One region of the Pseudoduganella sp. R-34 genome, then DNA from elsewhere that is predicted to be linked to it. Evidence: predicted binding sites of a transcription regulator. Region 1 holds the regulator's gene; each other region holds the start of a gene.

The links. Region 1 encodes sigma-54, which starts transcription at its own class of promoters, with help from an activator protein. Its sites were predicted from a motif close to TGGCANGNAANCTGCTTT; they were not measured.
Positions count from the first base shown of each region.
Region 2: ACN9MW_RS08850 (pilin) is a predicted target of sigma-54. The motif match lies at 5,456-5,473, and genes of this name have one in related genera.
Region 3: ACN9MW_RS16275 (PEP-CTERM sorting domain-containing protein) is a predicted target of sigma-54. The motif match lies at 5,677-5,694, and genes of this name have one in related genera.

Region 1 is NZ_CP184572.1:931,565-942,090, reverse strand. Features, by position in the region: gene ACN9MW_RS04425 (DUF4272 domain-containing protein) at 1-395, shown strand, start outside; gene ACN9MW_RS04420 (endo alpha-1,4 polygalactosaminidase) at 467-1,315, shown strand; gene ACN9MW_RS04415 (Lrp/AsnC family transcriptional regulator) at 1,316-1,777, opposite strand; gene ACN9MW_RS04410 (enoyl-CoA hydratase/isomerase family protein) at 1,774-2,859, opposite strand; gene hpf (ribosome hibernation-promoting factor, HPF/YfiA family) at 2,935-3,294, opposite strand; gene ACN9MW_RS04400 (RNA polymerase factor sigma-54) at 3,367-4,863, opposite strand; gene lptB (LPS export ABC transporter ATP-binding protein) at 4,873-5,628, opposite strand; gene lptA (lipopolysaccharide transport periplasmic protein LptA) at 5,631-6,191, opposite strand; gene lptC (LPS export ABC transporter periplasmic protein LptC) at 6,205-6,804, opposite strand; gene ACN9MW_RS04380 (KdsC family phosphatase) at 6,814-7,350, opposite strand; gene ACN9MW_RS04375 (KpsF/GutQ family sugar-phosphate isomerase) at 7,350-8,348, opposite strand; gene ACN9MW_RS04370 (cation:proton antiporter) at 8,431-10,410, shown strand; gene ACN9MW_RS04365 (DUF484 family protein) at 10,463-10,526, opposite strand, start outside.
Region 2 is NZ_CP184572.1:1,928,077-1,938,602, forward strand. Features, by position in the region: gene ACN9MW_RS08815 (hypothetical protein) at 1-1, shown strand, start outside; gene ACN9MW_RS08820 (hypothetical protein) at 216-656, opposite strand; gene ACN9MW_RS08825 (NIPSNAP family protein) at 729-1,433, opposite strand; gene ACN9MW_RS08830 (adenylosuccinate synthetase) at 1,471-2,721, opposite strand; gene ACN9MW_RS08835 (VWA domain-containing protein) at 2,774-3,751, opposite strand; gene ACN9MW_RS08840 (protein kinase family protein) at 3,772-4,695, opposite strand; gene ACN9MW_RS08845 (tetratricopeptide repeat protein) at 4,779-5,264, opposite strand; gene ACN9MW_RS08850 (pilin) at 5,536-6,018, shown strand; gene ACN9MW_RS08855 (pilin) at 6,664-7,146, shown strand; gene ACN9MW_RS08860 (pilin) at 7,617-8,096, shown strand; gene ACN9MW_RS08865 (pilin) at 8,284-8,778, shown strand; tRNA gene ACN9MW_RS08870 (tRNA-His) at 9,043-9,118, opposite strand; gene murI (glutamate racemase) at 9,201-10,037, opposite strand; gene ACN9MW_RS08880 (fumarate hydratase) at 10,038-10,526, opposite strand, start outside.
Region 3 is NZ_CP184572.1:3,532,350-3,542,875, forward strand. Features, by position in the region: gene ACN9MW_RS16250 (hypothetical protein) at 1-607, shown strand, start outside; gene ACN9MW_RS16255 (hypothetical protein) at 989-2,107, shown strand; gene ACN9MW_RS16260 (ABC transporter substrate-binding protein) at 2,135-3,400, opposite strand; gene ACN9MW_RS16265 (ABC transporter ATP-binding protein/permease) at 3,517-5,304, shown strand; gene ACN9MW_RS16270 (hypothetical protein) at 5,271-5,585, opposite strand; gene ACN9MW_RS16275 (PEP-CTERM sorting domain-containing protein) at 5,736-6,131, shown strand; gene ACN9MW_RS16280 (CAP domain-containing protein) at 6,124-7,164, shown strand; gene ACN9MW_RS16285 (flavodoxin family protein) at 7,215-8,285, opposite strand; gene ACN9MW_RS16290 (DUF3079 domain-containing protein) at 8,415-8,621, shown strand; gene ACN9MW_RS16295 (TonB C-terminal domain-containing protein) at 8,629-9,984, opposite strand; gene ACN9MW_RS16300 (molecular chaperone HscC) at 9,986-10,526, opposite strand, start outside.

The DNA.
Region 1 (10,526 bases):
AAGCAGTACATGGCCAAACTGTCGGCTGGAGGCTGGAGAATATGTGGGCGCTGGCCTGGATCTTGGGTTTTGCACAGGTGCCGACGCTGGACACCAGTCAAATATCCGACGAAGTCATCGAGGCGATGTTATTTGATTTCCTGCCCGACTGGGATGGCAATATCGCCGACTTCGCGGCGAGCGCTTCATTACGCGCGGCCGGCGAGGTCATTTTCATGGAATACAAATTCTACTGCGCGCATAACGCTGTCAGGAGCGCGCAAATGGGGAGCATGACCGTGCCCAAAGACTTCGATCCGATAGCGCACGGCGGAGCCGTTCATGAGCGCCGCCATTCGTTCACCTGGGCATTGGCGCCAGGAGATGACTGGGACGACACTGACCTAAGCACATGAGCGCCAGGGAGTAAGCATGCCGTAAGCCGTCCGTGAAACTATTGCCGGCCAATATTTTCAAGGATGAATTGATGCGACAACACACCCGGCGGCTGCTTCCGATCAGTATCTTCTGCCTGGCGCTGGCGACGATGAGCGGATGCGGCGGCGGAAGCAGTTCGGATACGCCGCCGCCTGCAAGCGCACCAGCCGCCTACTGGAAACCTGCGTTGGGCGATACCTGGCAGTGGCAGTTGAAAGGGACGGTCAATACCGCCTATGCGGCAACCGTGTACGACATCGATCTGTTCGAGACAGCGCCTGCTACCGTCCAGGCATTGAAGGCGAGCGGCAAGAAAGTGGTCTGCTATTTTTCAGCCGGCAGCTCCGAAAACTGGCGTCCCGACTTTTCCGGCTTTGCGCCAGCCGACATGGGCCAGGACCTGCAAGGATGGGCTGGGGAGCGATGGCTCGACACGCGCTCGGCAACTGTGCGGAAGATCATGCTTGCGCGGTTGGACCTGGCAGTCTCCAAGGGATGCAATGGCGTTGAAGCAGACAACGTGGACGGCTATGCGAACAACAGCGGCTTCGCCCTTACCGCCGCCACGCAGCTCGATTACAACCGATTCCTGGCAAGCGAAGCGCACCACCGGGGAATGTCCATTGCATTGAAAAACGATACGGATCAGTTGAAGGACCTGGTAGGCGATTTCGATTTCGCCGTCAACGAACAATGCCATGAGTTCGCCGAATGCGAGGGCTACCAGGCTTTCATCGCCAGCGGCAAGCCGGTATTCAATGCGGAGTATGCTGCGCCATACAGCAGCGATCCCGCAGCGCGCGCCAAGCTGTGCGCCGATGCCAACGCCCGCAAGTTCCATACGCTGGTGCTGCCGCTCGCGCTGGACGACAGCTTGCGCTACAGCTGCGAGCCGTGACTACAGCGTCAGCTTGGTCTCGAACTTGGAGCAGTTCATCGCGAACAGGCTCTTGACGTTGATGACGTTGTGGTGCGAGGTGAAAACGCGCCGTGTGAAGGCGCTGTACTCTTCCATCGACTCCACCGTGACGATCAGGTGGAAGTCGAACTCGCCGGCCACTTCGTAGCAGGACATCACCTCGGGCTCGGAACGCATGCGGTGCTCGAACTGCTTGAGGATGTCGGTATTCTGCTTCTCCAGTTCGACCGACACGAATACCGTCAGGGGCCGCCCGGCAAGCGCGCGGTCAACCAGCGCGACAGCCTTGACCAGCACGCCGTCGTTGCGCAGCCTTTCGATGCGGCGCTGGCAGGTCGCGACCGACGAATGCACGCGCTCCGCGATCTCGCGCAACGGCGTGCTGGCATCTTCTTGCAGGATATTCAGGATGCCCCGGTCGATCCGGTCCAGATCCCTCATGCGAGGTGGCGCAAGGGGTGCGCCCAGGCCGGCCAGCATGGTTCGAAGAAGCGCTCCACCATGGCGGGCGTCACTTCGGCCAGCGTTGCGGGATTCCACTGCGGCTGGTTGTCCTTGTCGATCACCAGGGCGCGTACGCCCTCGAAAATCTCGCCGTGTTCGAAGTTGCGGCGCACCAGGTTGCGCTCCATGCGCAAGCAGTCGGACACGCCCAGCGACGCGCCGCGCTTCAGCAGCTCGTGGGTCACGCTCATCATCAGCGGCGAGCGCAATTCCATTGCCTTCAGCGATTTCTGCGCGAAAGGCGTGCTGTCGCCTCGCAGCGAATCCATGATGGCGGGTACCGAGCCCGCCGAGAAATGCTGATCGATCAGGGCACGCTGCGCTTCCAGTTCGCTGTCGCCGGCGAAGGCGTTGTGCGGGCAGGCAAAGACCGCGACAGCATCGCGCAACGATTTGCCGGGCGTCGACTCGAACAGCTTGGCCAGTCCGGCCAGTTCAGTTTCCGGCACGAAGTAGTCAGCCAGGTCGAGGTAGAGCGCATCCGCGGCGCCGACCGTCAGCCCGGTGAGGCCGAGCCACATGCCAAGCTGGCCCGGCGCATGCGACAGGAAGTGACTGCTGCCCACGTCGGGAAACAGGCCGATGTTCACCTCGGGCATCGCCATCCTGGTACGGCCCGTGACGATGCGCACGCCGCACTCCGGCCCGCCCTGCGCGATGCCCATGCCGCCGCCCATCACCACGCCATCCATCAGCGCCACATAAGGCTTGGGGTAGAAATGGATTAAATGGTTCAGCGCATATTCTTCGGTGAAGAAGTCTTCCAGCAGCGCGCTGCCGCCTTGCGTATTGCCGCGGCCGACGTCGTGGAAGAAGCGGATATCGCCGCCTGCGCACAGCGCGCGTTCGCTGCTGCTGCGCACCACGACCGCCGCCACCGACGCATCGTCGCGCCATGCCAGCAGCGCCTGCGTCATCGCGCGCACCATGTCGAGGGACAGTGAATTGAGGGTCTTGGGGCGGTCCAGCGTGATGAAGCCGGTACCGTTGGAGAGTTGGGTGTGTACGTGTTCGCTCATGCAAATATTCTAACGCACACTGGTCGCAAAAAAGGGCGCCAATTGCGCCCTTTGGTGTGCTGCACGGCCAGTCCTTTACATGGCGGTGGGTGGTGCCTCATACGTATCCGGGAAATGCTTGATGGCCGCATGACTGTGGTTCTGCACACGGTCCTTGTATTTCATGACCTGGCGATCCAGTTTATCAATCAGGGTATCGATGGCGGCGTAAAGGTCTTGCGACAGGCTTTCGACGTAAACAGTTTTGCCAGACATGCGCAGGTTGATTTCGGCTTTCTGGCGTTTCTCTTTCTCGGTGAGGTTATCTACAGTCAGGATGACAGCAATATCGATTACTTGATCGAAATGGCGCTTGACTCGTTCCAGCTTGTTCTGCACGTACTCGCGAATGGCTGGGGTCACTTCGACATGATGTCCACTGATGGTGAGATTCATACACACTCCTAAAGATGATGTCGCTCTCGAGTTCGTGCACGCCGAAACGCACAGAGGAACCCATGCACTGCACTACAACGATTTGCGGAGGCTAACTGGAGGGATCTTCAACGCTTCTCGATATTTGGCAACAGTCCGTCGCGCAATCACCATGCCTTGTTCACCCAGCATGTCCGCAATCTTACTGTCGGATAAAGGATTTTTCGGGTCTTCTGCTCCTGTCAATTGCACGATCAGTGCCCGTATCGCAGTCGAGGAAGCCTCCCCCCCGGCTTCGGTCGCGACGTGGCTACCAAAGAAATATTTCAACTCAAACATGCCATGCGGGGTGAGCATATATTTTTGAGTTGTTACGCGAGAAATAGTGCTCTCGTGTAGTCCCAGTGTATCAGCAATTTCACGCAACACAAGGGGTCTCATGGCCACTGCGCCATGACTGAAAAAGTTCTTTTGTCTTTCTACTATCGCTTCCGCGACGCGCAGGATCGTGTCGAAGCGCTGGCGCATATTCTTGATCAACCACTTGGCCTCCTGCAGCTGGCCATTCATCTGCGACTCGCTCTTGCCTTGCTTGAGCAGGTTGGCATACAGCGCGTTCACGCGCAGGCGCGGCACCACGTCGTTGTTCAGGGTGACGATCCAGCCGCCGCGGCCCTTTTTCACGATCACGTCCGGCACCACGTAGTCTGACTCGCCTGACGCAAATTCGGCGCCCGGATGCGGGTTGCACTGGCGGATCACGCACTGTGCTTCGCGCAAGTCTTCATCGTCGCAGTCGAGCGCTTTCTTCAGCTTGGTGAACTCGCGCTGGGCGAACCAGGTCAGGTGCTTCTCGACGATGGTCAGCGCCATGCGGCGCGTCACCAGCGGCACGCCGGGCATGCGCCTGATCTGCAGCGCCAGGCATTCGGAGGCATTGCGTGCGGCGACGCCGGGCGGATCGAAGCTTTGCAGCAGCACCAGGCTGCAGCGCAGGTCGTCCAGTTCGATTTCCAGCTCGGGCGGCAGGCGCTCGTGGATTTCTTCCAGCGGCTCTTCCAGGTAGCCGTTCTCGTCCAGCGCATCGATGATCAGTTCCATCAGCGCGCGGTCGCGCGGCTCCTGCACGGTGACGCGCATCTGCTCGAGCAGGTGTTCGCGCAGCGTGCAGCCGGAAGCTTCCAGTTGCGGGCGGCTGTCTTCGTCGTCGGCGGATTTGCTGCCGGCGCTGGCGCTCCAGTCGGCGTCGTCGCTGCCGTTGCCGGCTTCATGGTCGCCGCCTTCATAGGTATCGCTTTCGCCGGCAGCGGCCGGGGCTTCGCCGCCCTCGCCTTGCGGGCCTTCAGCCGAAGGCGTGGCGGGAGCTTCGGTGCCATTGCCGTTGCCCTGGCTGATGGCGCCATCGGCCAGCAGCCGTACCGAGTGGTCGAGCGGGTCGTCAAGGCGCTCCAGCATGGGATTGTCGCCAAGCAGCTGTTCCAACTCCTGGTGCAGCTCCAGCGTGGACAGCTGCAGCAGGCGGATGGATTGTTGCAGCTGCGGCGTCAGCGCCAGGTGTTGCGAGGTTCGCAGTTGCAGTGTTTGTTTCATGGCCTTCGTTTACATGCGGAAGTGTTCGCCGAGGTAGACGCGGCGAACGGATTCGTTGGCAATGATGTCGTCCGGGCGGCCCGAGGCCAGCACGGCGCCCTGGTTGATGATGTAGGCGCGGTCGCAAATGCCGAGGGTCTCACGCACATTATGGTCGGTGATCAGCACACCGATATTGCGCTCCTTCAGGAAACGCACAATACGTTGGATTTCGATCACGGCGATCGGATCCACGCCGGCAAACGGTTCGTCCAGCAGCACGAAGCGCGGGTTGGTGGCCAGGGCGCGCGCAATTTCCACGCGGCGGCGCTCGCCACCCGACAGCGACAGGGCCGGGTTCTCGCGCAGCTTCTCGATTTGCAAGTCGGCCAGCAGCGATTCCAGGCGCTGCTTGATTTCCGCCTTGGGCAGAGGCTTGCCGTCCACCTTCTGCAGTTCCAGCACGGCACGGATGTTTTCTTCCACCGTCAGCTTGCGGAACACCGAAGCTTCCTGCGGCAGGTAGGACAGGCCCAGCGTGGCGCGCTTGTGGATCGGCAGGCTCGACACGTCGGTGCCGCCGATATCGATGGTGCCTGCATCGGAAGCCACCAGGCCGACGATCATGTAGAAAGAGGTAGTCTTGCCGGCACCGTTGGGACCGAGCAGGCCGACCACTTCACCGCAATCGACTTGCAGCGAAACGTCGTGCACCACCTGGCGCTTGCCATAGGTTTTCTGGAGGCCGCGCACGACCAGCGTGCTGGCGCAGTTATTTGCTTGCATGCTTACTTCTTCTCCGTCGGCGTCGCTGGGGGTTCGGTACGGGTCGGCTGGATCACCATGGTGCCGCGACCGCCGCCGGGCTTGCTCTCCCCGCTGGCCGAATTGCGCACGCTGAAAAATTCCTTGCGGCTGTCGTAAGAAATGAACTCACCCTGCACTTCATCGTTCTGCTTGCCGCCTTCCAGGCGGCGGATGGTGGCCTTGTTGAACATCTTCACCAGTTCAACCTGTTCCTCATACTCGATGCGGTCGGCATCGCCTTCCACCCACTGGTCGCCGGCGCCGTCGCGCTTCTGGCGGAAGGTGGCTTTCTTGCCGTCGCCAAACAGCGTCACTTGCTGGAAGCCCTCCGGCGTCTGCTTGACGTAGGCGCGCTCGGCCGTCATGGTCAGGGTGCCGCGGGTCAGCTTGACGCCGCCCAGCAGGATGGTGACCTGCTTGACGTCGTCGATGTCCATCGAGCCGTAGCTGATGTTGGTCGGCTTGTAGGAGTCGGCTTTCTCGGCCAGCGCCGGAGCGGCGACTCCCAGCAGCAAGGCTGCCGACAAGAGTAGTCGTTTCATGTTCATTCCTCAGTTATTGGTCCGCGGCCTTGGGCGGAATCTGCAGCGTGCCGTTGCCGGCCAGGTGCATTTCGCGCGTCGCATTATTGGCGCGCATGCTGTTGGCCGCAGCAGTCGTATCCCCCAGCCGCAGCTTCACCGGATGATCGGTTTCCATGCGGTCTTCGTCCGGGAAGATCACCAGCTTGTCCGATTCCAGGTGCAGCAGTTGCGATTGCGGCGATGCCGCGCGGTCGATCGTCACGCTGCCGTTCAGGGTGACGCGGCTGTTGGCGTCGTCCACGCGCGCCGTATTCGCCACGATCTCCATCGGCGGCTTCTCGCCGGCCAGGCTGTGCACGCGCGGATTGTCGATCTCGGACGAATCGTCGACCGGGCGGTGGGTCAGCTTGTCGCCGGCAATGATATAGCTTGGCTTGCCATCCTTGGTCATGCGCACGAAGGAGAAGTTATGGATGATGTAATCCGGCTCGTTCATGCGCTTGTCGGCCTGCATCTGTTCGTCCGCGCGGTTCAGCAGCTCGAGCAGGTAGAAGCTGCCAAGCGCCGCCAGCAGCACGAAGATCATGCCGATCGACAGGCGGAAGCGGTGGGCGGTCCTCTGGTTACGCATCGCTTGCCCTTACACCAGGAACTGGGCCATCACGCGGTCATAGCTGCCGCTGGCGCGCAGCACGAATTCGCAGGCCTCGCGCACCGCGCCGCGGCCGCCCGCAGCTTCGGTAATGTAGTGGGAGCGATCGTGCGCCTCCTTGCGGCCATTCGGCACGCTGACCGCAAAGCCCACACGGCTCAACAGCGGCAGGTCCACCACGTCGTCGCCGATGAAGGCAACCTGCTCTTCCGCCAGCCCCAGGTCGGCCAGCAAGGCCTTGAACGGGGTCAGCTTGTCGTGGCCGCCCTGGTGCACGTAATCGATGCCCAGGTCCTTGGCGCGTGCCAGCACGATCGGCGTGCGCCGGGCGCTGATGATCGCGGTCTTGATGCCCGCTTCCTGCAGCAGCTTGATGCCCAGGCCGTCGTGCACATTGAAAGTCTTGACCATTTCACCGTCGGCGCCATACGTCAGGCTGCCGTCGGTCAGCACACCGTCCACGTCGAAGATGAACAGGCGCACCCTGGCTGCACGGGCAAGCAGGTCTTCGCGTTCGAGCGTCATCAGATCACCTTGGCGCGGGTCAGGTCGTGGATGTGCAGAGCGCCAACCAGCGTGCCGTCGGCATCCACCACCAGCATCTGGTTGATGCGGAATTCTTCCATCACCGCCACGGCGTCCACCGCCAGCTGGTCGGGGCCGATGGTGCGCGGGTTCAGGTGCATCACGTCCTTGATGACGACCTTGCTGAAGTCCTGGACTTTTTCGATCATGCGGCGCAGGTCGCCGTCGGTGAAGACCCCGACCGGCTTGTTGGCCGCGTCGACGATGGCGGTCATGCCCATGCCCTTCTGGGTGATTTCCAGCAGAGCATCGGGCAGCCGCGTTTCCAGGCCCACGGCCGGGATGGCGCCATCCTTGCGCATGATGTCGCGCACATGCGTCAGCAAGCGGCGGCCGAGGGCGCCGCCAGGGTGGGAACGGGCAAAATCCTCTTCCTTGAAGCCGCGCAGGTCCAGCAGCGCCACCGCGATCGCATCGCCCAGCGCCAGCGTGACGGTGGTGGAAGCGGTCGGCGCCAGGTTCATCGGGCATGCCTCCTTGGCCACGGACACGTCCAGGTGCACGTCGGCCAGCCTGGCCAGGCTCGACGCCGGCTTGCCGGTCATGGCGATCACGTGGCCGCCCATGCGCTTGACCACGGGCAGGATGGCCATCAGTTCGGCTGCTTCGCCGGAATACGAAATGGCGATCACCACGTCTTCCGGCGTCACCATGCCCAGGTCGCCGTGCGCCGCTTCGGCCGGGTGCACGAACAAGGCCGGGGTGCCGGTCGAGGCCAGCGTCGCCGCAATCTTGCGGCCGATGTGGCCGGACTTGCCGATGCCGGACACCACGACGCGCCCTTTGCATTGAAGCAACAAGGACACCGCCCGGCCTACAGTTTCGTCGGTGGCCAGACGCGCATTCAGCGCTGCCAGTGCGTCCGTTTCGATCTGCAGGGCCTCGCGCGCCAGTTCCAGGGCACGTGTTGCGGTCTTGGCATCAAAAGATTTCAGCATTGTTTTTTCATGGGTTAAACTCATGCCCGAAGTATAGCCGAATTAGATAAGCAAAAAACTTGCCAGACAAAACAAACAACGGATGTTCTCCCCTCTTGAACTGACCCTCCTCCTCCTCGGCAGCGCCGTCCTTGGCGTGGTCGCCTTCCGCATGATGCACCTGCCGCCGATGCTGGGCTACCTGGCTGTCGGCATCCTGCTGGGCCCCCATGCCATGGGGCTGGCCGAGCAAAGCCACGCGACGGAGTTGCTGGGCGAGTTCGGGGTGGTGTTCCTGATGTTCTCGATCGGGCTCGAGTTTTCCCTGCCCAAGCTGATGGCCATGCGCTCGATCGTGTTCGGGCTGGGCATGGCGCAGGTCGGCCTCACCATTGCCGCCACCATGCTGTTCGGCTGGCTCATCCACTTCCTGCTGCCGCCCTCGATCCAGCTGGGCTGGCAAGCTTCGTTCGCACTGGGCGGCGCGCTGGCGATGTCGTCGACCGCCATTGTAGTCAAATTGCTCACGGAACGCCTGGAGCTGGAGAGCGAGCATGGACGCAAGATCATCGGCATCCTGCTGTTCCAGGACCTGGCGGTGGTGCCGCTGCTGATCCTGATCCCGGCCCTGGCGCAGAATCCGGCCGACTTGCCCAAGACCCTGGGCCTGGCCGGGCTGAAGGCGGCCGTGGTGCTGCTCCTGCTGCTGTTTGTCGGCCAGAAAGTGATGCGCAAGTGGTTCACCATTGTCGTGCTGCGCCGCTCGCAGGAGCTGTTCATGCTCAACCTGCTGCTGGTGACGCTGGGCGCGGCCTGGATCACGGAACAGGCCGGCCTGTCGATGGCGCTGGGCGCCTTCGTGGCTGGCATGCTGATCTCCGAGACCGAGTACAAGCACCAGGTGGAGGAAGACATCAAGCCCTTCCGCGACGTGCTGCTGGGCCTGTTCTTCATCACCGTCGGCATGCTGCTGAACGCGCGCGTGGTGCTGGAAAACTGGTGGCTGGTACTGGTGCTGCTCACCGGGCCCGTGCTGCTGAAGTTTGCCCTGATCGCGGGCCTGGCGCGACTGTTCGGCGCCTCCACCTCGACTGCCATGCGCACCGGCCTGGCGCTGGCGCAGGCGGGTGAATTCGGCTTCGTCCTGCTGAACGTGGTGGGCGGCATGAAGCTGGTCGACCCCTTCGTGGTGCAGGTGGTGCTGGCCTCGATGGTGCTGTCGATGCTGCTGGCGCCTTTCCTGATCGCGCAGTCGGACAAGATCGTGCTGAAGTTCTCCGCCAACGAGTGGATGATGCAGTCGCTGAACCTGACCAATATCGCAGCGCGCACGATGTCGGTGCAGAAGCACGTGATCGTGGCCGGCTTCGGCCGCTCGGGCCAGTCGCTGGCGACCTTGCTGACCGAAGAGAAGATTCCTTACCAGGCGCTGGACCTGGACCCGCTGCGGGTGCAGGAGGCGCAAGCCGCCGGCGCCAACGTGTCCTACGGCGACGCGGCGCGGCGCGAGTCGCTGGTGGCAGCCGGCATCAAGCGCGCTTCGGCGGTGGTGATCACTTACGCCTCGACGCCTTCGGCGCTGCGGGTGCTGCACCTGGTGCACGAGCTGGCGCCGGAGCTGCCGGTGATCGTGCGCTCGCACGACGATTCGGACCTGGACCGCCTGAAGGAAGCCGGCGCCGCCGAAGTGGTGCCGGAACTGATGGAAGGCTCTCTGATGCTGGCATCGCACGCGCTGGTGATGCTGGGCGTGCCGCTGCGGCGCGTGGTGCACCGCGTGCAGCGCGCCCGCGAAGAGCGCTACGCTTCGCTGCGCGGCTATTTCCACGGCGCCAGCGACAGCGGCGAAGAGTCGGAAATGGTGCGCCTGCACTCGGTGCCGCTGGGCGAGCAGGCTTCCTGCATCGGCAAATGCGTGAAGGACCTGGGGCTGGATGGCACCGGCGCCGAAATTTCCGCCATCCGTCGCGGAACAGTGCGGCTGGATGCAGATGCTGGCACCACGCTGGAAGCCGGCGACGTGGTGGTACTGCGCGGCACGGCCGAGGAAGTGGCGCGTGCGGAAAACGACCTGCTGGCTTGAAAACCGGTAAGTCAGTGTCTGACCCTGCGGGTCAGACACCGGGTTGCCGGTTCTACGCAGCGTAGCGGATCACTCGGTTGCGGCCGCCTTCCTTGGCCTGGTACAGCGCTTCGTCG
Region 2 (10,526 bases), 1.0 Mb from region 1:
ATCAGTGGAAGAAGAGGGGGATGTGCGTCAGCACGTCCGCCGAGCACAGCAGCCAGGTTGCAGAGGCCACCAGGCTAAGCAGCACAGCGCTGCTGGCAAATGGATGGTGGGACATGGGATGCTCCTGCCTAAGATTATGATCTCATCTTAATCAAGTGCAAACAAAAAAGGCATCGGAGAGCTGCCGATGCCTTTGTAGGACTATTGCTCGTCCGCTATTTTTTACCCCATAACACGACAGGCGCCTCCGGCGCAGTATCCAGGGCGTTGGACAGGTTCAGCCAGTCGTTCAGGCGGTCCGGCTCCTTCAGCGTAATGCCGGCGCCGTCGATATAGCCAACCTGCTCCAGGAACCGGGCATCCATCTTGGCTTTGGAAACGGTCGGCGCCACGGCGACCATGCGATCGTATGCCTTGCGCGCCTTGTTTTCCCATTTGTGCAGGGAGGATTCGTCAAAGCGGTTGGCCTCGAAGTAGATGGTCAATGAGCCGTCGGGATTGCCGAAGCCGACAATGCCGGCACCCTTGCGGATGGTGGTGGAATTCGCGAGGTCGAACAGGTCGGTCGGAACGAACACGCCGGCGCGCCCGCCAATGGCAGGCAGGCCAACCGGGGTGTCCTTGCTGTAAGTGGATAGTTCTTTCAACTCAGACATGACTTCTTCCATATTCGCAACGTTCTCGATATTCTATCCCCAAAACAAATGCTGTAGCACAACAGATGCCGCCTAAATTTTTGTGTGGTAACGCAAGCGCGATCGATGCGTCGGCCGCAGCAGGATGCGTTCGGGCGCTTCGCGCAGCAGGTCGTGGGCGGTGTCAGGGAGTGCTTCCAGCGCTGGCGGCTGGCAGCCCGCCGCAGCGCTGCCCAGCCAGACCAGGTGCGGGCCATCGCCGCGCACCGGCAATTGCGGGAAGTTGTTCGGCATGTCGAGCGTGACCAGGGTGCCGGCGTCGCGCCAGCCGGCATCGCGCCAGGCCGCGAAGGCCGGCGCTGCCAGTGCGGCAAAGCGCTCCAGCTGGCCGGGCTTCACCGTACAGAGGACCGCCACCGCTTCGCCCTGTGCGCCTTCGGTTTCCAGCACCGGATCGACGGCGGGCATGACGGGCACGCCGCTGCCAGGGCGCAAAGGGCGTAGCAGCAGCACGTTGTCGCTGTCGGTCATCAGCCCGTTCAGCGTGGCTTTGTGCTCCTTCCACACCGGGCCGTAGTAAAACGCGGCGTTGACCGCGGCGCGCTGCTCCCAACTGGTGAAGCCGCGCATCCAGAGGAAGCTGTTCGGGTTGCCGCGCTCGGTGAACTGGCCGAGCGCCAGCGCGCCCAGCTGCTGGAAGGCTTCCGGGAAAAGGGTTTCGAAATAGCGAGAGAACGCTGCCTGCGCGCCTTCTACAGTCGTGTAGCGGCGGAATTCAATGACGGGGTAGGTATCCATGCCGCCAGCTTAGGCGGCAATGCGGTCGGAATGCGCCCTATTTTCTAAATTGAATGTGTTGCCAGGTCGGGCCGTGCGAGCCGATAACGACGGGCAGGTTTGTGAGGCTTTGCAGTTCATCGACGAATGCGTCGGCGTTGGCGATGAGCGTGTCGGCGTAGTTGGGGCTCGCAGCGCGCAGCTGCCCGCACAGCGTTTCCTGGTGAGCCAGGTCGGGCTGGCCGGAGAGGGGGAGGTCGCGGATTTCACGGCCGTGCAGCTGGTAGCTGTGGGCCCAGCGCAGTTCGGCCCCGCCCCGGAAAGCGTCGAGGTGGCTGACCAGCAAGCCTTCGATGCGGCCGGCGGCGGCAAGCGCGTAGCGCAGCAGGACGGCGTCTGGATGACCGCGGCGGAAGCTGCCTTGCCAGCCGCTATCGGCGTTATGCGGTTCTGCCAGGGCTTGCAACGCCTGGTCTTCGGTCGGCATGGGACCTTGGCCGTGGCGGGTGAGGTAGCTGCGCATTGCTCCGAAATGCCTGATGCGTTCAGAGACGCCGTAGCCAGCCAGAGCGGCTTCGGCGGCAACGGGGCCGGTGCTGCTCCATGTCGTATGCGGATGGAAGCCATGCCATTCATCGAGCAGCATTCCCTGGGCGCCTTCCATCACAATGCAGCCGGGACGCGCTAGTTGTGCGGCGACCTGTTCGGGCGCGAAGGGCGCTACCTTGGCGATAAGGCGTTGTACGTGTTCGAGCCACAGCAGCCCGAAACCTGGATCATCCAGGATTGCCGCGTCTTGACGGTCCAGCGCCGCCGCGCGGGCGGGCAGCGCAGCGCGCAGGTAGTGGCGCATGGCTTCCAGCTTGTTGCGGACGCGTGAGTGATGCAGCAAGTCGCCATAGCGAATCGCCTGTTCGGGCTGGGCCAGTGCATGGCCCACCGTTTCGCCGAAGCCTACACCACAGCTTCCGTGTGCCGCAGCGCCGCGCGCGCGTTCGCGCAGGCGGCCGGCTGCCTCGTGGTATGGCGTGGTGACGAGGCAGCGGGCATCGATGAGCAGGCGGTCCAGCGCATCGCCGATGCCCGCGCGCTGCAGGTAGTTTTCCTCGACCAGCAACGCGGTCGGATGGACCACGACTGGCGCGGACAAGACGGTCGCAACGCCGGGATTGAACGTGCCGGCGCCGAACTGGGAGAAGGTGTGATGGCGGCCGTCAGGCAAGACTACGTTATGCCCGGCCTGCGCGCCGCCGTTGAAGCGAACTACCGTGTGCGCTGACCTGGCACGGCAAAGGTAATCCGTGAACAAGCCTTTGCCGCAGTCGCCAAAGGCTAGTCCGATGACCGATACAATCCTGCCCTCAACCAAACAGACGCCTCCACCAAGGACGTTCGCCAAGCGCCACGGCCGGCGACGACACCGGAAAGTCATGCGCCGTGCCCTTATCCAGCAGGGCTGCATACGGGCGCAAGGCGCGGACGATAGCGGACACGCGGCCGCCGTCAATGCCTTCGCCGGACAGAACGCCTGGCAAGGAGTCCAGCTTCGGCAACGCGCCTTCGGTCAGGGCCACGATGGAGGCGGCAACTGCGCAGGCATCTTGCGGCGCTTCCATGCAGATCACATGGTCGCCCAGCAGCTCGCGCCAGCGCGCTTCGCATCGCTGGCGGCGCTGCAGGTCGGGAATCAGGAAGAACAAGTGGAAAGTCTCGGAAGCGGCTGCGATCACCTCTTCGATCGGCAAGTCCTGGTCAAGGCGGTCGCCGACCAGTGCTTCGACCTGGTGGCGCGACACCGCAGGGTAGGGCAGTTCATCGCCGGTCAGGAACAAGTAGCCTTTCTTGCGGCGCTTGGCCCAGCAATCGAGGTCGGTGTGCTGGGCCGCCATGTAGAAGGCCAGTTCATAGCTCTCCTCGCCCGAGCCGCCCCCGCCGCCTTCGATATAGCTCCAGGTCAGCCACTGGTCCATCAATTCCGCGGTCGATTCGAACTGGCCGACCTGCAGAGGCGCATGGTCGGATACCGCATCGCCGATTGCCATGAACTGGATTTGCGGGTCCGGGACGCCGCAAGCCATCAGTAAGCGCATGAAGGTCGGCAGCTCTTTCGTCGCCAGCTGCTGCGGGATGTCGCCCATCGAACCGGTGACGTCGAGCGCGAACACAATGCCCAGCGAATTCGGATGATCGGGATTATCGCGCGACTCGCGCATCTTGATGCCCTTGGGGTTCATCAGGGGATGGCAGGCCCGTTGCTGGAATACTTCGGTGCGCGACGCGGATGCGCGATCGGCGACCAGGGCAGCGTGGGCTGCGAAGGAGTAGTTACCGTGTCCCAATTTGGCTCCTTTGGATACGTTTAGGGTGTTGGGTGAAAATGCAGGAAGCGCGGCGGGCCGAAAGCGGCTGCCGCTGCGCTGGTGACTTCGTAGTGCAAGCCTGCTGCGCCTTGCGCCCGCAACCATCTGGCGTCGGAACAGGCGCGCTGCAGCAGCTGCGCCAATGGCGCCGGTACCGACGCTGGCAAGGCTGGCGCGTCGTCTCCAGCACGCTGGCCGGCGAGAAGGGCGCGCATGCTCCACGCCGACTGCACCAAGTCGCGCGACTGGTCGCCAGCCCGCTTCGCGCCTGACCAGCCGATCATGAACACGCCATGGTCGGCAGGGTGCACCAGCATATGTTCCAGGCTCACCGCGCCGTGGCTCCAGCCGATGCTGTGCACGTGCGCCAGCGCTTCAAGTACGCGGCGCCACATCCAGACCACATGGCGCGCATCAAGACCGGTTCCATTAAGCCGGTGGACTTCGGCCAGGCTGCCCCAATAGCCCGGTGGATGGCGCAGTACGTGTACCGTGCCGCCATTGCCGTCCGGGCCCAGTGCGACCGACTCGGGCAGGCGCTGCGAGAAATATGCGGAGCCCGGCGAGGTGTCCGCCTGCAGTTGGCGCAGGATGTCGCGCTCGCGCCCCAGCTTGACCGCGTCGGCGTATTTCAGCACCACGTGTTCGCCCAGCCGCCCGCAGCGCCGAGCCAGCATGACGCGCGCGCTGGCGCCTATATATAAGTGGCGGATGGTGCGGTAGCGCCGTTCGCCGCAGCGGACATCCTGGCCGGCCGGGTCGTTCTGGAAGCGATGGAGCGCTTCGTGATAGCGCGCCACGTCGACGATGGAATCGGAGCGGGTGACGGTGGCGTCGCAATACGGGCAGGCGACGGTGCGCCAGATCGCCTGGCGCGGGAGTATGCCGCCACACTGGGGGCAATTCAAAGACTGGAAGTCCACGCGATTCCTGGCAAGTTGTCTGAAATTAATTATATTTCAGAAATGCTAAATCACAACCTGGGACCCATGCAGGGACGGTGGTGTCACTCGCTGCGCTTTGCAATTGCGCCATTAATCAAGCCGGAAACTTGGGCCTGCGATACTGCGTGGCCGCCAGCTGCAGCCTTCGCAATCCACATCAATCCGATATATTCATCCTTGAGAACACCTGTGCCCTCAACATAAGACCGGCCCATCCAGTGCATAGCGCTCACATCGCCCTGCTTGATCGCGAGTTCAAGCCAGTACAACGCCTCCTTGTGCTTCTCTAAGCCACGAAACAATAGGGCCAGATCGCACTGCGCCAGCGGGTGTCCTGCGTCTGCTTCCAGTACAAGTTGCAAGTCCTCGGCGGTGAGCGTTACTGACAGGTGTGGAAGTATCGAATCGAGCACAACTGTCGATATTTCGTTTACTTTCACGTGTTCGGCACCCCGTTCCACCGAACCATCAGCAAATCTGCGCCAAAAAGTGCGCTTGCTCCAGCCCGTCAACGTGATTGCGGTGCTAATTTTGATTTGTTGATTCATTCCTCATCTTTAGTCAGGTTTGCCAGCGAACGTTGCAGACGAAACTCAGGATATCATGGCACACCAAATGGCCGTGCCAAGCTCTAATGATACGCTGGTTGCCACATGTTGGCACGGCATTTGCCTGCGCCACAGGCGTCGGATACCAGAAGTATTGCCAAAAAATGACCAAAACATCGCCTAAACTCCCCTGGCACGCTCATTGCTTGATATGCGGTGTGCAGCAAAAACTTTGAGCCAAAGTGGCTCTCAACACTCAATAGGAGAGAATATGAAATTCGCACAATATAAGAAGCAAGCGCAACAAGGTTTCACCCTGATCGAACTGATGATCGTTGTGGCAATCATCGGTATCCTGGCGGCTGTAGCACTGCCAGCATACCAGGACTACACCGTTCGCTCCCGCGTATCGGAAGCCATTGTTGCTGCAGATGCCGCTAAGATTACCGTCGCCGACAACGCTTCCAACGGCACTCCGTTTGCCACCGGCCTGAATCCAGGTGTCGCAACGCAAAACATTGCAACTCCACCTGCCATCACCGCAGCAACCGGCGTTATTACCGTCGTGACTACTACTCGTGCAGGCGATCTGACGATCAAAATGACCCCGTTTGACGGCGCTGTCGGTACCGCCCTGGTTGCAGGCACTCCTCCAGCCAACCAAATCGTGTGGGCTTGCAGCGTCGATTCGGCTCCTAAATTTAAATACGTGCCAGCAAACTGCCGCCAAGCTGCTGCTACTGCTCTGCTGTAATCAGCGAAACATCGGTCTATGAGGATTTATTATCCTCTACCCAGATGACTAAAAATGCCCGCTTTTCGCGGGCATTTTTCATGGGGGCGTCGAGCATGGACGGCATATGGACGCCTCCCTTTTGCAAGGCATTTTTTGCAATTTAATACAAGGACCGTGTCGATCAGCGCCGTCTGCTGCCCTTCCGTCTTGATCGCCACCGCCTTGGCACCGTGGCGGGGCAGCGCCAGCTAGAGTGTGCTGGCACTTTTGATGCCGTTGGCACCAGAGGAATCGTCTTCCTCGTTCTTTTACTTCCTGTCGCGTATCGTATTTTCGGCATCCAATGGCGAATCTGCGCCAAAACGTTCATTCTTCATCTGTAGTTGCCAGCAAACATTTCTCTCGAATAGCGAAGAGGTGGCTGAGGTAGTAAGCCACTATGGCACACCTGAATGCTGTGTCAAAACCCTTGTCATCAGCTGGCTGTCGTGCAGGATGCGAATAATGGCACACTAATTACGTGCGCCATTTGCTCGAGACATGAAATTATTGCCAAAGAATGGCAAAAACACCATCATGTTGCCTTGGCACGATTATTGTATAGTATGCAAGCGCAGCAATACTTTGAGCCAGTTTGGCTCTTAACACTCAACAGGAAAGAAAATGAAATTCGCGCAGTATAAAAAGCAAGCACAGCAAGGTTTTACCCTGATCGAACTGATGATCGTTGTGGCAATCATTGGTATCCTGGCGGCTGTAGCACTGCCCGCATACCAGGACTACACCGTTCGCTCCCGCGTATCGGAAGCCATTGTTGCTGCAGATGCCGCTAAGATTACCGTCGCCGACAACGCTTCCAACGGCACTCCGTTTGCCACCGGCCTGAATCCAGGTGTCGCAACGCAAAACATTGCAACTCCACCTGTCGTCACCACAGCAACCGGCGTTATTACCGTCGTGACTACTACTCGCGCAGGTGATCTGACGATCAAAATGACCCCGTTTGATGGCGCTGTCGGTACTGCGCTGGTTGCAGGTACTCCTCCAGCCAACCAAATCGTGTGGGCCTGCAGCGTGAGTGCGGCCGCAAAATTTAAGTACGTGCCAGCAAACTGCCGCCAAGCTGCTGCTACTGCTCTGCTGTAATTGGCAAAGCATTTCAGCAGGCTTTGCCGGTCGGGCTGTCAAATTCAATATTTTCTGGCCCGACCACAAAAAATGCTCGCTTTTTGCGGGCATTTTATTTATGCCCTCAACAGTGCAGGCTCTGCGCTCTGTGCTGACGGCGCCCCCTGATGAGATCTGTGTGGCCTGCTAGATGATCCGGGGATACCTGATATGTGTCTCCGCAGCCCAATGATCAGTTTGAAGCTTGGCCTGGTGGCAAACATGGCACAACCCAGGACCATGCCAACGCCCATGACACGCCGGTTGTCGTGCCACGCCAAATTGGTGGCATAGCATTTACCTGCGCCACGGAACTCCAAATGCCTGAATCTCGCCAAAAAATGGCAGAAACATTGTCCATTTGTCTTGGTACGCTGATTGCTCGATATGCCGTGTGCAGTAAGACTTTTGGGCCAGTGTGGCTCTTGACCCCTCAACAGGAGACAATCATGAAATTCGCACAGTATAAAAAGCAAGCACAGCAAGGTTTTACTCTGATCGAACTGATGATCGTCGTGGCGATCATTGGTATCCTGGCGGCTGTAGCACTGCCTGCATACCAGGACTACACCGTTCGTTCCCGCGTGTCAGAAGCAATCGTTGCCGCTGATGCGGCTAAAGTTACCGTAGCGGACAACGCTGCTAACGGTACTGCATTCGCGACCGGTTTCAACGCCGGCCAAACCACTCAGAATATTGCAACTGTACCTGCCATCGACGCTAACGGCGTTATCACCGTCGTGACCACCGCCCGCGCAGGTTCTGTTACGATTAAGATGACCCCGTTTGACGGTGCAGTTGGCACCGCGCTGACCGCGGGTACGCCTCCAGCTAACCAGATCGTGTGGGCTTGCAGCGTGAACTCGGCGGACGTATTTAAATACGTACCGGCAAACTGCCGCCAAACCACTGCTGCCGCACTGCTTTAATTAACCAGGCATTCCGGCCAGGTTTCCCAGTCGGGCTGTCAGATTTGTTATCCTTTGGTCCGTTAAAAAAATGCCCGCTTCTTGCGGGCATTTTTTATGCGCCCGGGCCCTGGCACGCTCATTGCTCAATATTTTGTGTGAAGTGAAACTTCGAGTGCTCTCGTTTTTAATACTCAGCCGGAAAAATATGAAATTCGCACAATACAGAAAGCAAGTACAGCAGGGTTTTACCTTGATCGAACTGATGATCGTCGTGGCGATCATCGGTATTCTGGCGGCACTCGCCTTGCCCGCATATCAAGACTACGCCGTTCGTTCTCGGGTGACGGAAGCAATTGCTGCTGCTGACGCCGCTAAAATTGCCGTATCCGACAACGCTGCCAATGGCACTCCGTTTGCGACGCCTCTTAATGTAGGTCAAGCGACGCAGAACATTGTACTTGTACTTGCCGTCAACGCTGCCGGCGTGATTACTGTCAAGACGACCGCAAAAGCCGGTGATTTGACGATCACCTTGACTCCATTTGATGGCGCAGGCGCCAATGGTGCTGTTGGGACCCCGCTAACCCAAGGCACTATTCCAACCCACCAACTGACCTGGGCTTGTAGCGTGGATTCGGCAGATAAATTCAAATACGTACCGGCAAACTGCCGCCAAACTACTGCTGCCGCTCTTCTGTAATCTCAGAATAATTTCGATTCCAACCAAATGCCCGCTTTTGCGGGCATTTTTTTGTACGATCGCGACGCTAAAGCATAAGATGGATTTCGGCTTACACTCGATGGTCCGGCATGCATTCGTTCTGTCAGCTGATTCCGCTCGAACTGGGCGAGGGCTGCAAACATGGACGAAGCGTAAAGCGGATGGACGAAAAAAAAGCCGCTAAGGCGGCTATTTTTGTCACTCGCTGGAAGATTCCAACTTTGTGTTTTCAACCAAGTAAATTGGGGTGGCTGATGGGGCTCGAACCCACGACAACAGGAATCACAATCCTGGACTCTACCAACTGAGCTACAGCCACCACTGAAAACTTCTTTTCCATCGCACCATAGCGCGACAGAGCCGAGATTATATAGGGACTCCGATAATCTGGCAAATATATTTCAAACGATCACGGAATCGACCTGAGGGTGCAGTCCGAGCAGGCTGGCAAACTGCTGCTGCAGCGCCTCTGCGTTGCCGCTGGTGTAGCCATGCAGGTGGGCTGGCGTGCCGCCAGGGCGCAGCAGGCCTGCGCCTTCCAGCAGTCGTGCCAGTTGGCGGGCTACGGCGTCGCCGGTGTCGATCAGCGTGACCGTCGCGGCGTCGCCGCGTGCCGCAACAAGCTGCGCGATGGCGTCCCGCACGAACGGGTAGTGCGTGCAGCCGAGGACCAGCGTATCGGCGCCTTGCTCCAGCAGCGGGTCCACATAGCCCTTCAGCATGGCTGCTGTTTCGTCACCGGTCAAATCGCCCTGTTCGATGCGCTCTACCAGTCCGATGCAGGGCTGCAGCAGGAAGCGCGTACCGTTTGAGCTCGAGATCTGTTCGCGCAAGGCCAGGAACTTCTCGCCGCGCAGCGTGCTTGCCGTTGCCAGGACGGCGACCGTGCCATTGCGGGTGGCCGCGGCGCCGGGCTTGAGACCCGGTTCCACGCCAACCACAGGCAGCGAAGGATAGGCAGCGCGCACCGCCTTGATGGCAGCCACGGTGGCGGTATTGCAGGCCACCACCAGCGCCTTGGCGCCCTTATCGAGCAAGAAGGCGGTCACAGCAATGGCACGCTGCACCAGCCATTCGTTCGTCTTGGCGCCGTAGGGGGCAAAGGCGGAGTCGGCGAAGTACAGCACGTGCTCGTGCGGCAGCTGCGCGTGGATATGGCGCAGCACGGAGAGCCCTCCGACGCCGGAGTCAAAGACCCCGATCGGCGCGTCGGCGGAGGAGGGGATCGGATGAATCATTTATGCTGGCTGCGCCGCCTTCAGGGACTCGATCTTCACCTGCCACTCTTTCGGGCCGGTGTTGTGCACGGAAGTGCCCGTGGAGTCGACGGCCACGGTGACAGGCATGTCGACCACGTCGAATTCATAGATCGCTTCCATGCCCAGGTCTTCGAAGCCGACCACCTTGGCGCCCTTGATCGCCTTCGACACCAGGTAAGCAGCGCCGCCGACGGCCATCAGGTATGCCGACTTGTGCTTCTGGATCGATTCGATCGCGGTTGGGCCGCGTTCCGCCTTGCCGACCATGGAGATCAGGCCGGTTTTCTCCAGCATCATGTCGGTGAACTTGTCCATGCGGGTTGCGGTCGTCGGGCCGGCAGGGCCAACAACTTCTTCGCGCACTGGATCAACCGGGCCAACGTAGTAGATCACGCGGTTGGTGAAGTCCACCGGCAGTTGCTCGCCCTTGGCCAGCATGTCCTGGATGCGCTTGTGGGCGGCATCGCG
Region 3 (10,526 bases), 2.6 Mb from region 1:
GAAAAGTGAGGATGCGACGCTAGTATCGAGAATGGAAAAGCAGAGCATTCTTTCTTCGCTTAATGGCGTAGAGGTTATTTGGCCGGATGCCGTGGCGCACTTGCGCCACTACTTCGAAAATACCGGTGAGCCTTTAACAGTAAACCTGCAGCGTATTGTCGAAACAACGCCGGCTGGACGTGATTTTTATATAAATCAACGTAACGCAGCACTATCTTTTGCTCAAGATAATCTGCGCGATGGCGAAACTATTACTTTTACATCAACCGCAATGGAGCAGCGACGATTTTCCGGAGATGAAAATTGGATTCGTGCAATAGGAACATTTTCAGGCTGGTCTACTGCTACCGCTACTAGATCCGGAAATGACTACAGCATGAGTTTTGATCTTAAAATTTACGATAAATACAACTGGAATTCCGGCCAGTCGTTCGATTCATTTGGAAAAGATATATCCGATGATTTTATGGGGAAATTCCATAAGCAGGGCGTAGCTCGCGAGTATGAGGTGTTTGGGAACTTGCCACTTAAATTCACGTGGAAAGGCAATCCTTATGGCGACAACGTAACAACTGCAGTAAGAATTCAAAAGAATGGACTAAAATGAAGAATGGGTTTAGATTGCTATTGATATCTGAATTGAGCTATCTTGTATTCATATCTTCAATTTATGTTGTTGACTATCTCAAGTTGGGCACTGAGGTATCTTCAACTGCAGAGATTTCTATATTTTTGTTTGGTGCGGCGACCTTTTTAATTATGCAATTCTGCTTAGTGTTTTCGCTGATGCGATTATTGGGAAATAAAGACCTTTGCGATTTGAAGCATCTATCATCAATTGGCACAGGAATTCTATTAACGGCAGTCACTTGGTTGCACCTGATGGGAGTATTCTCGGCAGCCCTCAAGCCTCAAGGATAGTTGCGGCTATCTAAGTATTGCGATAGTTGCATTCGGCAATGCTATCGGGTCCAGCCTAGCGGAACAGATGCAACAAGGAGGACAGGATGAGGCCACACGCAAGAAGTTATACAGTGTCGGTGGAATGAAGTCGGGAATGAGATTAAAGAGCACGGGAGGCTTCAGTCTAGGCAATGTGAGGGTTGACTTTGACCCGGAATATTCTGCTGGCTCGGAAATCTCAGACGATCAGAAATTGGCATTGAGCGAGGGGGCGGGACCACTTGCCGCCGATGTGGCTAGAAACTGGCTCGCACTTGGAGACGACATTGGTCCGGCAGCTAATGGCCGTCAACTGCCTTCGTCCGATAAGCAAAAAGCTGAAAGTGCCGCCGTGCGCAGGCGCCTTGCCCAACTGGCCACTGATTTCGGTACGGGCACAGGAGAATTTGCTCCCACAACCAAAGATAACAAGAGTCTATGGAGCGCAGTGAAGGACTCTGCGAAAGTTCCATGGAACCTTGCAATGGATGCAGCAGAGTTGGGTGAATACACGCCACTGGGCATGATGCAACGCGGAGCGTACCGTGCTGCTGGCTGGGACTTGCCTCGTCCTGCCGAATTGCGTGCAGGGTATGAAACTCCGGCGTTTGGCTTGTCGCTAGAGTTCCTTGCTCCGTTAGTGCCTGTGTCTAGAATTGCTCGCATTCCTCGGACGCTCGGCGGTGCGGCGTTTGTTGAAGGAAAATTTGTTCATGACCTCAAACCGCTCACCAATTTGGAACTGTACGGGCGGGAGATTTCTCGGACGCCAGACGAAGCAGTGGCACTCTTACGCCGAGTTGGTCACGATGCCGATGAGTTGGCAGGTTATCGCTTTGTTAAACTGAGTGATGGACAAATCGACGAAGCTGAAGATGTTGAAGCGATGGGCCTGCTCATGCGTGGGAGCCGGGAAGACATTGAATTCGCGCGTGCTGCCTTCAAGGATCAAAAGGACATCACCGACGAATATCAATCGATGCAGATCGGCACCTACTTCCACGGCGAGGCGAATGCATGGCGGCGCGGAGACACCTTCATCATCATTGGAACCCACGAGCTAGGATACGATCCCGTGGAAATGGCCTTGCATCTGGAAATGGGCACCAAACGGGGCCTGGCCGACATGGGCAAAGACCTGAACTCCTGCGGCAAACCCAAATAGGTGCCGTACCGGGCACGCGCTATGCCGCTATTTCTGGCGTAGCGTTTCAATGGTGAGGACGGCCTTTTCCGTGTCATGCGGGAATTTCAAGAATTGTCGCAAGCCCTCGAAGACGGGGCCGACCAACTCCGAGTTCGCTTCCCGGTCGAAGAATGGACTCAAGCCGGCTGCGCTGGCCAGCACCTGGCGGGCTTCATCTCCCAGCCGGATATTCCCAAACGAAGCGTCGGCTTGCGCGGGCAAGGTCTGGTCCGCTTCGGCGATGTGGCGGATGGCGCCGGTTTCGGCGAGGAAGGTCAGGAAGCGCTTTCGACCGTGGGGATTTGCTGCTCGCGATGGCAAGACCAGCACGTCCAGCGGCGCGTCTTCATATTGCGGCATGTCGCGAACAATGCCTGGAAATGCAAAGAAGCCCATATCGTCCGCAATCGCCTCGGGAAATTTTGCGGCAACAAAGCTCCCCATCAACGTCATGCCCACCTGCTTGCGATAGATGTAAGGCAATACGCGTTCGTGATCGAGCTCGATGGTCGGTTCGAAGAAGTAGCCTTTACGCAGCAGTTCACCCCAGGCATCGAATACTTTTCGAACGCGGGGATCGGTAAAGGGCACATCGCCGCGCAGTACTTTGCGATGGAATTCCAGGCCATTGAGGCGCAAATCGAAATAGTCGAACCAGCCGGTGGCAGGCCAGTTGTGCGCGGCTCCCAAGCCGAGCGGGGTTACGCCAGCACCTTTCAGGCGTTCGCAGACTTTCAAGAAATCATTCCACGATGCCGGTGGTTCGATCCCGAGGCTTTGGAACAGCGATTTCCGATAGACGAAGCCCCAAGGGTAGTAATACATCGGGAATCCGAATACCTCGCCGTCGATCCGGGTTCCCTCCAGCGTGACCGGGTAGAACTTCTTCTTTTTCAGCAGCGCCACCGTATCGGCATCAAGCGGCACCAGCAGCTTGCTTTGGACTGCGTCGCGCAGCCGCTCTCCCGCGTACCAGAATGCCAGGTCGACCTGGCCGCTGCGCAGCCGCGCGGAGAAACTGCGCTTGTATTGCTCCTGCGGATAACCGTGATGTACCACCTCTAGATCGGGGTTTGCCTTCGAGAATTCATTGATGATGCGTATCCATGCAGTCCTTTGGGCGCTGTGCGACACGATATAGTCGACGACCAATTGTTCGGCCCCTACAGCGATCGATGGCAGGCTGGATGACAGGCATAGCGCCACTCCCATCAGCCAAATTCGGCGACGGTCAACCATGTGGATCGATCGCTTCGTCTGCGTAGCCAGCATGAAACAAGTTTGTCCGCAACAACGAATCGTGTCAACGGAGGCCAGCGCGACGCACCGATTCGGGCTATGTCCGTTTCCGCACGGAGTGGCTTTATGCTGAGTCGTATGCTCAGGCTATGAAGATGACAGCAAATCCCTCTGCAATTCCGGATGAACCAGCGCCATCGAGACGGCGCCGTGTTCCCCCATTGTCGCTGGCCGCATGGAGGCAATTCATCAGCGTGGCAAAGCCGTACTGGCTTGGAGATGAAAAGAGGTCTGCCTGGGGCTTGCTGCTGCTGTTGATTGTGCTGATGCTTGCCGAAACCGAGCTTGCCGTGATGCTGAACAACCAGTCCGGCGAGATGACTTCGGCGCTGGCCGGTCGGGATGGCGACCGTTTCTGGCAGTCGGTGCGGGCTTGCCTGCTGATCCTGGTGTTTGCAGTGCCGATCTACGCCTTCTACTACTACATGCGGGACATGTTCGCCAACCAGTGGCGGCGCTGGCTCACCGGACGCTTCCTCGATGGCTATCTGCAGGGGCGCAAATACTACGAACTGACCTCGGAAGGCGAGATCGATAACCCGGACCAGCGTATCAGCGAAGATGTCAACACATTCACCGGCCGCTCGATCCATTTCCTGCTGATCTTTCTGGGCTCGATCATGCAGCTGGTGGCGTTTAGCGCGGTGCTATGGTCGATTTCGCATCTGCTGGTTGGCGTGCTGGCCGTGTACGCCCTGACGGGTACCGTGGTCGCGCTCTACGTCTTTGGCACGCCACTGATCCGTCTCAATTTCTCGCAATTGCGGCGCGAAGCGGATTTTCGCTTCGGCCTGATGCGTTTGCGTGAGAATGCCGAATCGATCGCCTTTTACCGGGGCGAGGCGCAAGAGCGTGCTTACCTCGACGGCAAATTCGACAAGCTGTTCCACAATTTCAGCAGGCTCATCAAGAAGCAGCGCACCCTGAATTTGTTCCAGCGCACGTTCAGCCAACTCACATTGGTGCTGCCCGGGGTGATCCTCGCCGAAGGCGTGCTTTCCGGCCAACTGGAAGTAGGGCGGGCAATCCAGGCGGCAGGCGCCTTTACTGCAGTGCTTGGCGCTGTGGGTGTGATCGTCGATAACTTTGAGAGCCTGAGCCGCTTCGTGGCGGGTACGGAGCGCCTGCAAACCCTGTCCAAGCTCGTGCTGCCGGTGGCGGAGGGCGAGGCAGTTAGCGGGAAAACACGTCCGCGGATCAGGATGCGGCCTGGCAAGCAGATCGCCGTCGATGCCCTGACGGTGTGTCCACCGCAGTCCGAGCGCGTACTCGTGAAAGACTTGTCTTTCGTCCTGGCGCCGGGCGATGCGCTGCTGATCACAGGCGATAGCGGTTGCGGAAAAAGTTCGCTGTTGCGAGCAATCGCCGGCCTTTGGGATACCGGCAGCGGCCTGATTCATCATCCGCCGCTGAAAGAGTTTTTCTTCCTGCCACAGCAGCCTTACCTGCAGCAGGGCACGCTGCGCAGCCAGCTCATCTACCCGAGCGTGCAGACGCGGCTGAGCGATGAGCAACTGCTGGAGATCCTGGTGCAAGTCCACCTGCCGCAGCTCGCCGAGCGTGTCGGCGGGCTCGATGCGGTACAGGATTGGGAGAAACTGCTATCGATGGGGGAGCAGCAGCGGCTCGCCTTTGGCCGTGTGCTGGTGCATGAACCAAGCATCGTGATCCTGGACGAAGCGACCAGCGCGCTCGACAGCGGCAATGAGGCTTCACTCTACAAAAGCCTGCGTGAAAGCGGAGCTACCCTGATCAGCATTGCCCACCGGGCAGCCGTCATGCATCACCATACGCATGTGCTGCACTTGAAAGGCGACGGCGGATGGGAATTGCGTGAGGTGGCTCACGCGCTTTCAACGTCCCCGGGAACCCGATGAATGCGGATGATCTGGAAGTTGTACTGCTCGGCAGCTAACGGGGTGTCAGTGCTGCTTGCCTGTTGCTGCCGTAGGTAGTCGCTCACCAGCATGGCTGCACCTTGCTCCGTCAGCACGCCAGCCGCCTTTGCCTGTATCTGATGCTCAGACCGGTCGGCATTCCGGTAGGCAATTACCCAAGTTGACACCTGCTTTTCTTCCTGCTGTTCTTGTAAGGGAATCGCGTATGTTATCAAAGTCGAACGCGTACTAGCGCCCGCCTGGCGGCTGCCGTTCATCATATTTCCCAAGTGCAAAGTTTGATGTCGTAAAATTTAACACATCCCTCGTAACAGATTTTGCTAACTCAGCATAATCAAGTACTTATCTCGTAGGCATGATTGATGCTTCGGTCAGCTTGTAGTTTTCTCAACCTAAATATGGAGCGCGATATGAAAGCTAATACGCTGTTCAAGTCTTGCCTGCTGGCCTGCTCCGTTCTGGCGGGTGCTCAAGCGATTGCCGGTCCTGGCACCGTAAACAGTATCGAATTTAGCTTCATGAACTACAGTAACACCGCTTCACAGTCTTTCAGCAGTTTGCCGTTGACGAGTTTCGACAATACGCCGTCGGTCTCGCCGATCTCCATCCCGACGCCACAGGAAATCCATCCGGTCGTTGAGGTATTCATCCCTTCGATGCCGGTCCAGACCACTGCACCTGAAGTTATTGCGGTGGTGGATTTGCCGCAAGCGCCAGCGGCCATCCCTGAGCCAGGCACCGCCGCCTTGCTGGGCTTGGGCTGTGCCTTGCTCTTCCTGCGTCGCCGTGGGGGATTCCATGCATAACTCGCGGAGTTTTCCGGCGCTTGCCCTGGCCTTGCTGCTGGCGGCTTGCGGTGGCGGCGGTGGCTCGGGGGGCGCGCCGGTAGTGTCTCCTGCTCCAACCACGCAGACGCCATCGCCTACCGAAGGCAATATCGTCACGTCGGTTCCGGCGCCGACTTACGCGGCTGGCAGCGGCAACCTGAGCATCTTCAACGCCATCAATGCCTTGCGCAGCAAGATCGGTTCCGGGTTGCTGGCCCAGAGCCTGTTGCTGGACAAGTCGGCGGGCGCGCACTGGAGCTACATCAACCAGAACGGCATCAGCGAACTGCATGGCGAAACGGCGGGCAAGCCTGGGTACACAGGCGTTCGCGCGGGGGACCGGATTGCCGCGGCGGGCTATACCGCCTCGGTCTCGGGGGAGGCGATCTTCAGCACAGTCGGTACGGACAAATACATGACCTGTGTTGCGGAGTGGGCCAATTCGGTTTATCACGCGGCCCTGCTGTTTGCCAGCACCATCGACATCGGTGTAGCGGCAAACAACTTCAACCCGGCGGAGGGCGCGTCGACCCTGTGCGTGGTGGACGTTGCGACGAGTACAACGCAAACGGCGCAGTTGCCGGGCGCGGGCAGTATTCGCGCATATCCCTACGCAAACCAGGCGGACGTGCCTTTTGTCTTCTTCAATCGCACCGAAACGCCAACGCCTGTGCCGGACCTGGTCGAAGCGGGCACGCCCGTAACGGTCAGTTTCGAAACCAGGGGCATGGCAGTGACGGCGCCGATTGCGATCAGCCAGTTCACGCTGACGCCTGCGGGCGGCACGGCAGTCGAAGCGCGCATCCTGGTGAACAAGGGAGGCAAGCTGGGCCCGGTCATCGCGAGCAATGGTCCTGCGCTGACGGATGACGGGAACATGCAAGGTTTCACCGCAACGCTGGTGCCGGTGCTGCGGCTGAAGGCCGCTACCGCCTACAACGTGGCGCTGATCGCTGTCGTGGATGGAAAGACCATCAACAAGTCCTGGACGTTCACAACCGCCGCACAGTAATGCTTGTACCGAGGGCCGGCAATCCTGTGCGGAATGCCGGCCCATTTCATTTACTTCGGGCGCGGCGATCGCACGCCTTTGTCGGGCCGGGCCAGGGTGCCTGAGCGCAGCATGCGCACGGCATGCCCGACGGCGCGCGCGACGTTGCGGACTTCTTGCTTGAGGGCTTCGTCCTTGTCCATCGCATCGTGGCTAGTGGCGTAAGGCTCGTAATAGCCAAGGTAGCGGTCAAGCCGGGCCTGCGCGCCGGCATCGATCAACTCCATCCAATCGAGCCAGTCGGAGAGATTGCGCCGCAGGCTTTCCACGCCGGCGACGTCGCCATGCACCACAAGGCCATAGGCGCGCCCGGCCAGGTGTTTGGGGTAGGGCCAGCCGGCCAGCTCCAGGGCCTTAGCTTCCTCGGGCTTCTTGCCATGGGTGCTGGTCGGGTCGGGATTGCCGCCGTCTGCGCATACCAGGCGATCGATCATCAGCTTCAGCACGGAAGGCGCCTGGTACCAGTACACCGGCGTAAAGATGATGACACCGTGCGCGGACACCCACTTTTCATATATATCGTTCATCCAGTCATTGACCTGGCCAAGGCCGTGATTGGGGTAGCAGCTGCAGGGCCAGTGGCAAAGCGGCATGGCGGTGGAAACGCAGCCCTTGCACGGATGGATGCGCAATTCAAACTCGGAGGTCAGGCGGCTCAGGTCCAGGACGTCGGTATCGATTCCTTCGCTGGCCAGCGTGGCCTCCGCCAGCTTGAGCATGCGCCAGGTTTTCGACATTTCGCCGGGGCAGGTGCCGTCATTCCGCGCGGCGCCGCAGATCAACAGGACGCGTGAAGGCGTGGCAGGATCTTTCTGTCGCTGTTCGGCTGCTTGCAGGCGGGCAGCAGCGGCCTTCCATTCAACTGACAGCTCGTAGCCAGGATCGGCATATCCCGACCCGGCCGGTTCCGTCACCGGCGCCTTGCGGCTGTCGCTGAAATCTTGCCACGCCACTTCCTCCAGCTTCGCCACCTCGTCGCGCAGTCTGTCGAAGCGCGGGTCGGCAAAATTGCGCGTAAAGCGCAGGTGGAACTCGGCGCGTTCCAGCTTGGCGGGGGCCTGGCCCTTGCGGACTTCAGTCATGTTTGTCTCCCATACACGGGCAATGTGCCATGGCAGGATCAGCGGGTCAGTTCGACAGCGAACGCAAGGTCAGCGGAAACTTGATCTGGATTAAGGTTGAGGCGGGGGCGGGAGGGCTAGGATTGAAGCATGGCAAAGAAGTTTCCAATCATTCCCTTGCACCCGGAGCGGGTCTGCTGGGGTTGCGACAAGTACTGTCCCGCTGACAGCCTGGCGTGCGGCAACGGTTCCGAGCGAACCCAGCATCCATCGGAGCTGTTTGGACCCGACTGGATGGAGTGGGAATCGCCCCTCCTGGAACCTCAGCCGGAAGCCAAGGCGAAGAAGAGCATCTGACGCGGGCCTAATCAGGCAGCTTGTAAGAAAACGAGACCGGGAACTTGCGCTGCGTGCCCGGCGGGAATACCGTCGTGTGTTTCAAGGTCCGGGCAACCGCTTCGTCATACGCCTGGTCGCTGGATGACTGGGTTCTCTGCACGTTGATGACTTTGCCCATCCCGTCCAGCTCGATGTCGAAACTCACTTTCAGCACTCCTGACCCTTTGCCCGGGTCTGGTACATAGAAGATCTGTCGCCGAACTGCTTCCAGCTGCTCCTCGGTGGGCGGCGTCTCTTCCGGGGCGATCTGCAGCGTCCTGGCGGCTTGCAGTTCTTCGCGCATGGCCTGGTTGACCGCGTTCTGGTAGGCGACCGGGTCGGCTTGGCCCGTCGTGGAGGTATAGCTTGGTCCGTGGCTGCCGCTGGTAAGAAGCGCGGCGCATCCTTTCACCAGCAGGATGATCATGAAAGTGATCTGCCAGCCCGACCAGCTCCAGCCCGACTTGCCGCTGCTTTCCACAGGAGCTTCGCCAAGCGGAACGGCGCCCGTTGTGCCGTTGCGCGCGATCTCGGCCTGCGCTGCCTGGTGCCATTTCTGCAGGATCTCGCGATCGATGATGATTGAGAACCAGTGATAGAAGCGGTCCGTCAGCTGATGGAACAGAATCAGGTCGTCCCTCGCCGCGACGCGTTCGGGATTTGGCGTATTGCGGACCGTCTGGATCAACTGTTTGACGGTCCCCATGGCGTGTGCCGACATCGATTCATACAGTTTCCACTGGTCTATGGCACGGTCCACCATGGCGCCGGCCTCGCCAAACTGCTGGATGCGGCGGCTGTCGCGTGCCCAATCCAGTACTTCACTGGCGGCGACGAACAAGGTTTCGTGCCCGGGCTTCCAGCCGGTGGCCAGGAGATGGGCAATGCGTGCCTCGAAGATGGTGCGCGCAGTCAGATTGAGCAGGCTGTCGTGTGATAGCGATGCCTGCAGCGCTTCCCGCCAGCGGGACTGGTGCCTGCTCTCGTTTTTCGACACCAGTTCCTGTGCGCTGGACTGGAATTGTGTGAAAGCCTGGTCGGCGAGTTGGTATGGATCGTCGGGAGCCGGCTGCGCGACAATGACGGGCTCGGTTTCGGGGGCGGCGGCCAGCGGGGGGCCCACGTCGTCGACGCCGGCGGGAGCCGCTGCCTGGCGCTCGACTTGCAGGTGCGCTTGCCATTGAAGTGCTACTTCATAGGCCTGGCGAAGTTCCTGGAAACCGTCCGGGTCAGCCTCCTGGTCGATCTTTTTCAGCTCGCGCGCATAAGCACGGCGAATATCCTTGGCGTCCGCGCCGGCATCGAGTCCAAGCCGGAGCAGGAAGGGGAAAGTGTCGCGCATGCTAGGAATCCAGGTTCAGGAAACTCTGGTGCTCGAAGTATTCCAGCGCTTCGTTGAAGGTGCGGGCGGCCTGGCGCGAAACCCGCATGTCCTGCGCCTCCAGCGCGCGCTCGAACTGCATGATCTGGCGGCCCAGGTGTTCGCGGGCTTCGCCGCGCAATTGCTGGTACAGGCGTTCGCCGCGGGCCAGCATGGTGCGGAATTCGATGCGCTCGCGCGGGTGGATCTTCAGCTCGGACAAGGCGGCGAAGCGTTCCTTGATTTCTTCCTGGGTCAGCATGCCTGGATTACCTTCGATCACCAGGGCGTGGGTCTGCTTGGTCAGGAGCACCGTCGCTTCCACTTGCAGCAAGCCGTTGGCGTCGTAGGTGAAGCGCACGTCCACGCCGTTGTTCTGGCCGGGCACCTGCGAAATCGGTACTTCGATGGTTCCGAGCTCGATATTGTCGCGGGCCATGCGCGCTTCACCCTGGAAGACGTTGATGCGCAAGGCAGTTTGCCGGTCGCTGGTCGGATGGTAGTTCTTGACCTTGCTGACCGGG